Regions from separate parts of the Mesorhizobium sp. M0408 genome, predicted to be linked through region 1. Evidence: predicted binding sites of a transcription regulator. Region 1 holds the regulator's gene; the other holds the start of a gene.

Region 1 (5,949 bases):
GCGGGAACCTACATGGCCGAGTATGGACGCTTTTCGCGCATCACCACCGTCGTCCGCTTCATCAACGACATCCTGTTGTCGGCGCCGTCGATCATCATCGGCTTGTTTGTCTATGAGCTGATGGTGCGGCCAATGGGACATTTCTCGGCCATTGCCGGCGCCGTTGCGCTTGCCATCCTGGTCATTCCGGTGGTCGTGCGCACCACTGAAGACATGCTCAACCTGGTGCCGAACGCGTTGCGTGAAGCCGGTGCCGCGATCGGCGCGCCACGCTGGGTGGTGATCCGTTCGGTCGCCTACCGCGCCGCATTGTCCGGCATCGTCACCGGCATATTGCTGGCGATAGCACGCATTTCCGGCGAGACGGCGCCGCTGCTCTTCACCGCGCTCAACAACCAGTTCTGGAGCAGCAATATCAACGCGCCGATGGCCAGCCTGCCGGTGACCATCTTCCAGTTCGCTCTCAGCCCTTACGAGGAATGGCAGCAACTGGCGTGGACCGGCGCACTCATAATCACCCTGACGGTTCTGGGCTTGAGCATCCTCGCCCGCAGCCTTACCGGACGCAGAGAGGACAGATGACACAGATGTTGTCCCCAGACATGACGATGGCCGAAACGGTCGTCGAGAAGACGAAGATCGAGGTCAAGAATCTCAACTTCTACTACGGCCAGAGCAAGGCGCTGAAGGACATCAGCCTGTCACTGCCTGAGCGCAGTGTCACGGCCTTCATCGGCCCTTCGGGGTGCGGGAAATCGACGCTGCTGCGTGTGTTCAACCGCATCTATGAGCTCTACCCAAAACAGACGGCCGAGGGCCAGGTGCTGCTCGACGGCAAGAACATTCTCGACCGGTCGCAGGATCTCAACCTCCTCAGGACCAAGATCGGCATGGTGTTCCAGAAGCCGACGCCGTTCCCGATGTCGATCTACGAGAACATCGCCTTCGGCGTCAGGCTCTACGAGAACCTCGGCAAGTCCGAGATGGACGGCCGCGTCGAACAGGCGTTGAAGCGCGCCGCGCTGTGGAGCGAGGTCAAGGACAAGCTCAACGCCAGCGGCTTGAGCCTGTCCGGCGGCCAGCAGCAGCGGCTCTGTATCGCCCGCACCGTGGCCGTGAAGCCGGAAGTCATTCTGCTCGACGAACCGGCTTCGGCCCTCGACCCGCTGTCGACTGCCAAGATCGAGGAACTGATCGACGAATTGCAAGCCGACTATACGATCGTCATCGTCACCCACAACATGCAGCAGGCGGCGCGCGTGTCGCGCCAGACCGCCTTCATGTATCTGGGTGAACTGGTCGAGTTCGACCGGACCGAGAAGATCTTCACGTCGCCCCGCGAGAAGCGCACGCAGGACTACATCACTGGCCGCTTCGGCTGAGCCGTTCCGATCATGCATATGAGGACAGGACCATGGGCGAACACACAGTCGCTTCTTTCGACGAGGATCTCGAGCAGATCAGCAAGCTGATCCGCGACATGGCCGACCTCGCCGGTTCGATGGTCGGCGGGGCGACCAAGGCCCTGTTGAATTCCGACAACGTGCTGGCGCAACGCGTCGTTTCCGACGACGCCATCATGGATGCGCGTCAACGCGAACTGGACGACCGCGCCATCACCCTGATCGCCAAACGCCAGCCGATGGCCCACGATCTTCGCCATGTGGTCGGAGCGATCCGCATGGCGGGCGACCTCGAACGCATCGGCGACCTTGCCAAGAATATCGCCAAGCGCGTGAGTGCGGTCGGCCTCAGCGCCACGCCGCGGGACCTGTCGCATTCCATCGACGCGATGGCGCAGCTGGTTCTCATCCAGGTGCAGGGTGTCATCGAGGAATATGCTGCAGGCGATGCGGCCGCGTTGGCCAAGCTGCGTGCCGCCGACGAGCGCATCGACGTCAAATACACGTCCGTGTTCCGCGAGCTGTTGACCTACATGATGGAAGATCCGCGCAACATCACCGCTTGCACGCACCTGCTGTTCTGCGCCAAGAATCTGGAGCGGATCGGCGACCATGTCACCAACATCGCCGAAAATGCGTATTATGTGCTGACCGGCGAGCAATTGCCGGTCAATCGTCCGAAGCAGGACGAAACGACAATGTCCGCACCGGTGACATGATGGGGGTGCCCAGCCGATGATCGCACCACGCATAATGGTGGTGGAGGACGAGGAGCCATTGGGTGTGCTGCTCCGCTACAATCTCGAATCCGAAGGCTACCAGGTCGAGGTGGTGACACGCGGCGACGAAGCCGAGATCCGTTTGCAGGAGAATGTGCCCGACCTTTTGGTGCTCGACTGGATGATACCAGCGGTTTCCGGCATCGAGCTCTGTCGTCGGTTGCGGGTGCGCCCCGAAACCGAGCGGCTGCCGATCATCATGCTGACCGCGCGCGGCGAGGAGAGCGACCGGGTGCGCGGGCTTTCGACCGGCGCCGACGACTATCTGGTCAAACCGTTTTCGACACCGGAATTCATGGCCAGGGTCAAGGCGCTGCTGCGGCGCGCCAAGCCGGAAGTGCTGTCCAGCGTGCTGAAGGTCGGCGACATCGTGCTCGATCGCGAATCGCACAGGGTCTATCGCAAGAAGAGCGAAATCAGGCTCGGGCCGACCGAATTCCGGCTGCTCGAGTTCATGATGCGGCATCCGGGCCGTGTCTTCTCGCGCAGCCAGTTACTCGATAATGTCTGGGGCGAGACAATCTACATCGACGAACGCACCGTCGACGTGCATGTCGGGCGGCTGCGCAAAGCCGTCAACAACGGCCGGATGCCGGATGTCATCCGCACCATCCGCGGTGCCGGCTATGCGATCAGGGAAGATTGACCCGCCTGGTCAGGCTACGTTCTTTCTGACGCTGGGCCTCATTTGCGCGCCCGGCGCGAAAATCTCCTGGTCGACGAAGCTTAGCGCCCGCATCGCGCAGCCTTCGCGGATCAGCGGCAATTCGTTCGGCTCTGTATCGAAGGAGATCGAGTCCGAATGCTGGCCGCCGGCGGTCTGGGCGATTGCCTTCCGCAAGGCCGGCTCGATCAGATCGAAGGCGGCGGCACTGGCGCCGACCATCGCGACCGGTGCCGGATCGATCAGCGCGAACAGCGAGCCGAGACCGAAACCCAGCGCTTCGCCGGCCTTGCGGTAGGCCTCGCGTTCCGGCCCATCTTTCTCGCGCGCCCGGGCCGCCAGTGCTCGCATGTCGGCGTCGCTGACGTCGGCGATCGGTTCGCTTTCTTCGCTCATCTGCCTGGCGTTGCGCCAGATGGCGTAGTTGCCGGCATAGGCCTCGATGCAGCCGCGCCGCCCGCAACGGCAGAGCGCGCCGCCCGGACGATGGATCATGTGGCCAAATTCGCCACCCGAGGAATGCGTCCCGGTGAACAGTTCGCCCTTCAGCACCAGCCCCATGCCGATGCCATGCGAAAGCAGGATGGCGATGAAGTCGTCGCGATAGCGATCCGGATTGCGCCAGCGCAAAGCCACCGCCATCATGTTGCAGTCGTTCTCCACCGTTGCCGGGATGCCGAATTCGTCCTCCAGCATGTCGGCAAAGGCGATGTCGGTCTGCGGCGTGATCGGCGACCACAGCATGGCGCGTGCAGGGGAGTCGGTAATGCCCTGAATCGCCAGGGCGATGCGGGCGACACTGCGGACGTCAAGGTCTGGATCCTGCAGCCGGCGCCGGACGATGGCCATGCATTCACGGATCAGCTCGTCGCGCGGCATGGTCAGCGTGTCCAGCCGGCGCTGTTCCTCGGCGACCACCTGTCCCGTATAGTCGATAATGGCGGCCGACAGGAAATTCAGCGACAACACCACGGTCAGCACCGCCGCCGCTTCCGGGTTGAGGGCGAGGCCGACCTGCGGACGACCGCGTTTCAACGAAACGGGCTCACTTGCCTTGCTCTCGGCGAGGATGCCTTCCCGTATCAGGTCGGAAGAGATCGCCGATATGGTCGAATGACTGAGGCCGGTAGTAGCTGCGATCTCAGTACGCGATGGCTGGCCGGCCCGGCGCACCGCCGAGATCACCATCGCCCGGTTGCGCCGGCGCAAATCGTCATGGCGGATTCCGACCGACATTGTTTTGCTTTCCTCCCGGTTGCCGCGGCCGCTCATGAACCGGAAGCCGTCGGTAATGTCCGACAAATAGTGTCGGACGCAGGCAAATAGTGTCAGATGCAGGTGGCGCTGTCATCGTTTATTCCGACGCTCGAAAAAACTCGCAGAGTCATCAAAATCCATCAGAATCGATGTTGACAGCAGCCGGAGATCGGGCCAGTATTTTTTCGAGGCTCGAAAAAATTAGAGCTTCTAAGCTGGTCTTTGAGCCAATTGGTCACGCCGTACGCGGCGCAGGGAGGATATGATGAAGAAATTCACGACCGCCATTCTGGCGGGTGTCGCCATGACGCTGGCGCTGGCGTCGGTGGCGCAGGCTAAAGACAAGGTCATCGGCGTTTCCTGGTCGAACTTCCAGGAAGAGCGCTGGAAGACCGACGAGGCCGCAATGAAGGCGGCCATTGATGCCGCAGGCGACAAGTATATTTCCGCCGACGCACAGTCCAACCCCGGCAAGCAGCTCACCGACGTCGAGAGCCTGATCTCGCAGGGCGCCAGCGCACTGATCATCCTGGCGCAGGACGCCTCGGCCATCGGGCCGGCCGTGCAGAAGGCACTGGACGAAGGCATCCCGGTCGTCGGCTATGACCGGCTGATCGAGAACAAGGACGTGTTCTATCTGACCTTCGACAACAAGGAAGTCGGCCGCATGCAGGCCCGCGAAGTCTTCAAGGTGAAGCCGGAAGGCAACTACGTCTTCATCAAGGGTTCGGGTTCCGATCCGAATGCCGATTTCCTGTTTGCCGGTTCGATGGAGGTGCTGAAGGAGGCCATTGACGGCGGCAAGATCAAGAATGTCGGCGAGGCCTATACGGACGGCTGGCTGCCGGCCAACGCTCAGAAGAACATGGAACAGTTCCTGACCGCCAACGACAACAAGGTCGATGCCGTGGTCGCCGCTAATGACGGCACTGCCGGCGGCGTCGTCGCCGCGCTGACGGCGCAAGGGCTGGCCGGATCGGTTCCGGTTTCGGGCCAGGACGGCGACCACGCCGCGCTGAACCGCATCGCGCTCGGCACACAGACCGTGTCGGTGTGGAAGGATGCGCGCGAGCTCGGCAAGAATGCCGCCGAGATCGCCTCGCAACTGGCCGACGGCAAGCAGATGACCGACATTGCCGGCGTGAAGGATTTCACCACGCCCGGCGGCAATACCGTCAAGTCGCTGTTCCTGACCCCGGTCGCCATCACCAAGGACAACCTCAACGTCGTCATCGACGCCGGCTGGATCAAGAAAGAAGAGGTCTGCGCCGGGGTGACGGCTGGCACTGTTGCAGTCTGCAACTGAGCCGACGTTTCCGAAAAGTCCGAACGCCGCGGCCGCTCGCCGCGGCGTTTTTCCAACAAGAGTTGTTTTTCCGCTTCCGGCGGATAACTTCTAGGCTGCTTCCGGCATCCGCGGCAGACGGCAACCCGGCGGGAGAAACATCATGACCGACACGACGTCCAACACGCCGGTCGACAGCACGACAGACCGGGCACGGGAATCCGAACTCGGCATTGTTGCCCGATTTCTCAAGGCAACCGAACTCGACACGCGCATGCTCGGCATGGTCGGCGCGCTGCTGGTCATCTGGGTCGGCCTGCATGTCATTTCTAGCGTACGGCTCGGCGTCAATCCGTTCGACTTCGACAGCCGGACCTTCCTGACGCCACGCAATCTCTGGAACCTGTCGGTGCAGACTTCGGCCGTGGCCATAATGGCCGCCGGAATGGTGCTGGTTATCGTCATGCGCAATATCGACCTGTCGGTCGGCTCCGCCGAAGGCCTGATCGGCGTGGTCATGGGTTTTGCGCAGGTGCATTTCCTGGTGCGAATGGTCGGTCT
Region 2 (5,949 bases), 220 kb from region 1:
CAAAAAGCCATGACTAGCATTTCGAACAGCTCGAATGCCGTGGCCGGCCGCAGCCCCGCGGCAAGGGCCGTGTGCACTTCCTCCACTGCCGCCAGCGGATGCCGGCGGCCGGTGACCAGCAGCCGTTCCGAGACCGCAAAATGCAATCTGCCGATGGTCGTCGACTGATGGGTGATCTCGCCATGCAGATCGGCCGAAATGCCGTGGACGACGCCATTCTCATGCGCCAGCACTAGGCTGTCCTCATGTCCTTCGAGGATTGCATGAGCCGACGCCGGCAGCGCGCAGGCATGGCTGACCCAGGAATGGGCGCGCCGGTCGACAAGGTCGACATGCAGCCAGACCCAGCCGCCCGCTGAGGCCAGCGCGGCCTCTATGTCTCGGGGCGCCAGCGGTTCGGGAGCTTTGCCGGGAGCGGCATGATAGGCCCAGACCAGCCCGGGAGCATGATGCTGGTCGTCCGCGGCAAGCAATGTCAGATGCGATGCGTCATTCATGGCCGCCGCCGAAACGATGCACGTTCAGGTGATCAGGGCGGCGCCGGGGCCGGTGCCGCGACATTCTGGTCAAACCCTGCCCCCGCTCAGAACACCTGGCGGAAGATGACGAACAACACGAAGGCAAGACAGATGGAGACCGGAAGGGTCAGTATCCAGGCCATCAGCATGTTGCGCACCGTCGACCATTGCAGGCCCGAGCCGTTCGCCGCCATGGTGCCGGCAACGCCCGAGGACAGCACATGGGTGGTTGAGACCGGCAGGCCGAGATAGTCGGCCGATGCGATCGTCGCCATCGCGACAAGCTCGGCGGACGCACCCTGACCGTAGGTCAAATGGCTTTTGCCGATCTTCTCGCCGACGGTGACGACGATGCGCTTCCAGCCGACCATGGTGCCGAGGCCGAGCGCCAGCGCGATGGCGACCTTGACCCAGAGCGGGATGAACTTCGTCGCGTTGTCGACCGCCTTATGGTAGGTCGTCACCGCCTTCAGGTCGTCTGCCTCCATCGGCAGCAGCTTCTTCTTGTCGATCAGCTTCAGCGCTTCACCGATAAGATAGATGTTGTTGCGGGCGTTGCTGACCAGCGTTGTCGGCAGCTTTTCCACGGACGGATAGGGCGACAACATGGCGCTGGTGTCGTGGATGAAGCTCTGCAGGGCAGGCGTGGTCTCGTCCTTCCAGGTCTTGGTGCGAACGGCGTCGCCGACCGCGGTCGCCGCGTCAGTCACGACGACGCCGGGCTTGACGTATTTGCCGAGTACCGTTTCGACTTGCGTCGCCGCCGATTTGTAAGCTTCGAGATAGTTCACGTCCGGTGTGCGGTTGAGCGCGAACGCGGTCGGCACGACGCCGATCAGGATGAGCATGATGAGGCCCATGCCCTTTTGCCCGTCATTGGAGCCGTGGGCAAAGCTGACGCCGGTGCAGGTGAAAATAAGCAGCGCCCGAATCCACAGCGGCGGCGGCGCGCTCGACTTGGGCGCCTCGTAGAGCTCGCGGTTCCTGACCAGCAGCTTCATCACCAGAAGCAGCAGTGCAGCCAGGCCAAAACCGACCAGCGGCGAGATCAGGAGCGACAGGCCGACATTGGACGCCTGCGACCAGTCGACGCCGCTGGTGACGGAGCCGGCCGGGGCCATGAACTGGTTGGCGAGACCGACGCCGATGATCGAACCGATCAGCGTGTGCGAGCTCGAGGCCGGCAGGCCGAGATACCAGGTTCCGAGATTCCACATGATCGCTGCGACCAGCAGCGCGAAGACCATGGCTAGCCCCGCGCTCGATCCGACCTGAAGGATCAATTCGACCGGCAGCAGCGATATGATGCCGAAGGCGACCGCCCCGCTGGCGGTAAGCACGCCCAGAAAGTTGAAGAAGCCGGACCACATCACCGCAAGCTCAGCCGGCATGGAATGCGTGTAGATCACCGTTGCCACCGCATTGGCAGTGTCGTGAAAACCGTTGACGAATTCGAAGCCGAGCGCGATCAGCAGCGCCAGCCCAAGTAGGATCCACGGCACCGCGATGGTGCTGGTCAGGTCCTGGCTGAGCGCGTAGCCGACATAGGCAAGGCCGCCCAGAATGATGACGGCAAAGGCCGGCAGAAACCATTTGCCGGTGCCGTTTGGCCGGTCAAGCGGATGCTCCGGCCTTGGAATTCCTGCTTCGCTTGAAACAATATCGACCATACCCCACTCCTCCTGCGTTGCAGCAAAGAATGGGAGGACGCTATGTCGGCAGGATGAAGCCTGTGTGACGGCGGGCACTTTGGGTTGACGCAACGGGCGATCGACGCGACCGAGGCAATTGAACCCGGCCGGCGCATTCCTAGACTATTCCGCGATCTCCAGCAGGGTCGATATCAGCAGCCGGCGCTCTTCGGCGGAGAGAATGTCCGAATCGAACAGGTTCATGCTGCGAAGCCCTTCGATGGCGAGATAGCAGACCAGCAGCGCCTTGAGGTTCGGCGTTTCCTGCTTCAGCCGCTCGAACAGCTGCCGCCTGAACGATTTTATCGGCGTCAGGAAATCGGGATCCTCGGCAATCGCCGAAAAAATCCAGGACGCCGACGGTTTCGATTCCTCGGCATGCTCGGCCGACAGCTTGATATAAGTTGCAAGCGGGCTTTCGCCGTTGATGCCGGCCGTGCGGGCGGACTGCAGCGCCTGCTCGAAGGCGCGCAGATAATCCTCCACCAGCGCCTGCATCAATTTCGCCTTGGTCGGGAAATTGTAGAGAAGACCACCCTTCGACACGCCAGCACGGCTGGCGACCGCATCCAGCGACAGGCTGCCAGGACCCGTCTCGCGCGCCACGGCGGCGGCGGCGGCGAGAATCTTCTCGCGCGAATTTGCTCTGCGGGCCTTCATCAAGCGTTCCCCCTTTCATTAGCTTAGGCGGAATTGACAAGACCGTCCAGACGGTACAGTAAGATCGCCGTCATTTGAAATTGGGACCAGGCACAGGTATGTGTTCCGGTCATCCGACCGTTATGCTGGGCCGTGGCCGAGGGACTGTTCGTGATCAAGCGCTTCATCATCGCCTTCATTCTGCTCGTGCTGGTGTGCGGCGGCATCGTTGGCTTCAACCTGTTTCGCGACAATGCGATCAAACAGTTCTTCGCCACCATGAAGCCGCCGGCCGCGACCGTGTCGACGGTCATCGTCAAACCGATGTCATGGACGCCCGGCATCGAGGCGATCGGCACTGTCAGTGCCGTACGCGGCGTCGACCTCACCGTCGAAACTGCTGGCATCGTCAAGGACATCCTGTTCCATGCCAATCAAAAGGTCGCCGCCAACGCCGTGCTGCTGCAGCTCGACGATGAAGTCGAGCGAGCCGACCTCGTGGCATCGAAAGCGCAAGCCACATCCGACCAGACGACGCTGATGCGCGCTCTTGAGCTGCAGAAGCGCGGGGTCGGCACCGATGCTACGCTCGACACGGCGCAGGCAGCAGCATCGGTCTCCGCCGCGCAGGTAAACAAGCTGCAAGCGGTGCTCGACCAAAAGCAGTTGACGGCCCCCTTCAAGGGTACCGTCGGTATTCCGAAAATCGACCTTGGCCAGTATCTCACACCCGGCACCGCTGTGGTGACCTTGCAGGACATGGATACGATGCGTGTCGATTTCACCGTGCCGGAGCAGCAGCTTCCGCAGCTGAAGATCGGACAGACGGTGCGGTTGGGCGTCGGCGGCGGCGACATGCCGTTCACCGGCAGCATCCGCGGCATCGATCCGAAGATCGACCCGACCAGCCGGCTGGTGACGGTAAGGGCGGAGGTCGGCAATCCCGAAGGCAAGCTGACGCCCGGCCAGTTCGTTCAGGTGCGCGTCGAACTGCCCGAGGAGAACGACGTGCTGGCGCTGCCGCAGACGGCGCTGACTTCCAGCCTGTACGGCGACTTCGTCTTCGTAGTGCGCCCGGCCAAATCCGCCGAAGCCAACGGCGCGGCGCCCGAGGCAAAGCCGGAAGAAAAGCCGGCTGCAGATGCTGCCAAGCCCGCAGCCGAGGCACCCGCGGCAAAACCCGACGAAAAGGCGGCCGCTACCCCAGCCAAACCGGCAGCGGAAGGCAAGCCGGCAGCGGAAGAACAGAAGCCGCAGCTCGTGCTAGCCCAGGTGTTCGTCAAGCCAGGCCGCCGCAACGCCGGCCTCGTTGAGATCCTGGAGGGCATCGCGCCCGGCGACGAAGTCGTTACCGCCGGCCAGAACCGGCTCTCCAACGGCATGTCCGTTGCCGTCGACAACACGATCGATCCGAGCAAGCCGGGCAACCAGCAGGCAGCCCAGCAATGAGCTTTTCCGACCTCTTCATCCGCCGCCCGGTCCTTTCGACCGTGCTTGCTTGCATGATCCTGCTTCTGGGTTTCCAAGGCATTTTCAACCTTTCGATCCGGCAGTATCCTGAGGTTGAAGAAACGGCCATCACCATCACCACGGCCTATCCCGGCGCCAGCGCCGACCTGATCCAGGGGTTCATTTCCGCGCCGATCGCGCGTGCTGTCGCGTCGACCGAAAACATCGATTATGTGACGTCGGCGAGCCGGCCGTCATCCAGCACCGTGACGGTGCAGATGAAACTCGGCTCCGACCCCGACGTCGCGCTGAACGAAGTCTTGTCGAAGGTGCAGAGCGTTCGCGGCGATCTGCCGGACGAAACCAAAGACCCGGTGATCGTCAAGGGCACCGGCCAGCAGTTCGCGATGATGTACATCTCGATGCAGAACCCGAACATGACGCCGGAACAGCTCACCGAATATATCGAGCGCGTCGTGCGGCCGCGTATCTCGACGGTCGAAGGCGTCGCCGACGTGCAGATCTTCGGCGCAGCCGAATATTCGATGCGGGTCTGGATCGACCCGATCAAACTGGCGGCGCGCGGCGTGACGGCGGCGGAAGTGCTGGCCGCCATCAACGAATCGAATTTCCTTTCCGCGCCCGGCGACACCGAAAACGAATATGTGGTTTCTTCGATCACCGTTCGCTCGACGCTGCAGACGCCGGAGGCTTTCGCCGCCCTTCCACTCCGGTCGAAGGACGGCAATGTGGTGAGACTGCGCGACGTGGCCCGCGTCGAACTCGCCGCGGCGAACACCGACACCAGGGTCAGCTTCAACGGCAAGCCCGGCATCTTTCTCGCTATCTTTCCGACGCCGGCCGCCAATCCGCTGACCACCGCGGCGGCAATCCACAAGATTGTGCCGACCATCCAGGAGACGCTGCCGCTCGGCATGACGATGGAGATCGTCTACGACTCAACCGAGCAGATCAGCGCGTCGATCGAGGAGGTGTTCAAGACCATCGGCGAGGCGGTCGCCATCGTCATCGTCGTCATCCTGCTCTTCCTCGGCTCGTTCCGCTCGGTGCTGATGCCGATCGTGACCATTCCGCTGTCGCTGATCGGCGTCTGTTTCCTGCTGTTTTCGGTGGGCTATTCGATCAATCTTTTGTCGTTGCTGGCCATGGTGCTGGCGATCGGACTTGTCGTCGACGATGCCATCGTGGTGGTGGAAAACATCCACCGCCACATGGAGGAAGACGGCTTGTCGCCGATGCAGGCAGCCTTCAACGGCATGCGGGAGATCTCGTCCGCCGTCGTCGCCATGACGATAACATTGGCCGCCGTGTTCGCGCCGCTGGCCTTCACCGGCGGCCTGACAGGCGCACTGTTTCGCGAATTCGCGGTGACGCTTGCCGGCTCGGTGGTGCTTTCGGGTGTCGTCGCCCTCACCATCACACCGATGATGTCGGCACGTATCCTGAGGTCCGGCTCGCACAGCCGCTTTCAGCGCATTGTCGACAATACGTTCGGGCGGGTCGAACACATCTATGAGCGGCTCGTCACCGGTTCGTTGAACTATCGCCCGGTGACGCTGATGATCGTCCTCGCGCTGGTCGCCACGACCGGTTTCATGTTCACCAAGACCTCGAGCGAACTGGCGCCGGAA

What was found. Region 1 encodes PhoB, which activates phosphate uptake and scavenging genes when phosphate is short. Its sites were predicted from a motif close to TGTCATNNANCTGTCAT; they were not measured.
Region 2: a site for PhoB is predicted at 2,242-2,258, ahead of NKI67_RS05205 (inorganic phosphate transporter). Genes of this name have one in related genera too.

The regions. Positions count from the first base shown of each region.
Region 1 is NZ_JAMYRO010000003.1:14,088-20,036, reverse strand. Features, by position in the region: gene pstA (phosphate ABC transporter permease PstA) at 1-582, shown strand, start outside; gene pstB (phosphate ABC transporter ATP-binding protein PstB) at 579-1,382, shown strand; gene phoU (phosphate signaling complex protein PhoU) at 1,415-2,122, shown strand; gene phoB (phosphate regulon transcriptional regulator PhoB) at 2,139-2,828, shown strand; gene NKI67_RS04030 (ROK family protein) at 2,838-4,082, opposite strand; gene xylF (D-xylose ABC transporter substrate-binding protein) at 4,369-5,409, shown strand; gene NKI67_RS04020 (sugar ABC transporter permease) at 5,552-5,949, shown strand, end outside.
Region 2 is NZ_JAMYRO010000003.1:237,885-243,833, forward strand. Features, by position in the region: gene NKI67_RS05200 (transporter) at 1-497, opposite strand, end outside; gene NKI67_RS05205 (inorganic phosphate transporter) at 584-2,188, opposite strand; gene NKI67_RS05210 (TetR/AcrR family transcriptional regulator) at 2,333-2,869, opposite strand; gene NKI67_RS05215 (efflux RND transporter periplasmic adaptor subunit) at 3,020-4,297, shown strand; gene NKI67_RS05220 (efflux RND transporter permease subunit) at 4,294-5,949, shown strand, end outside.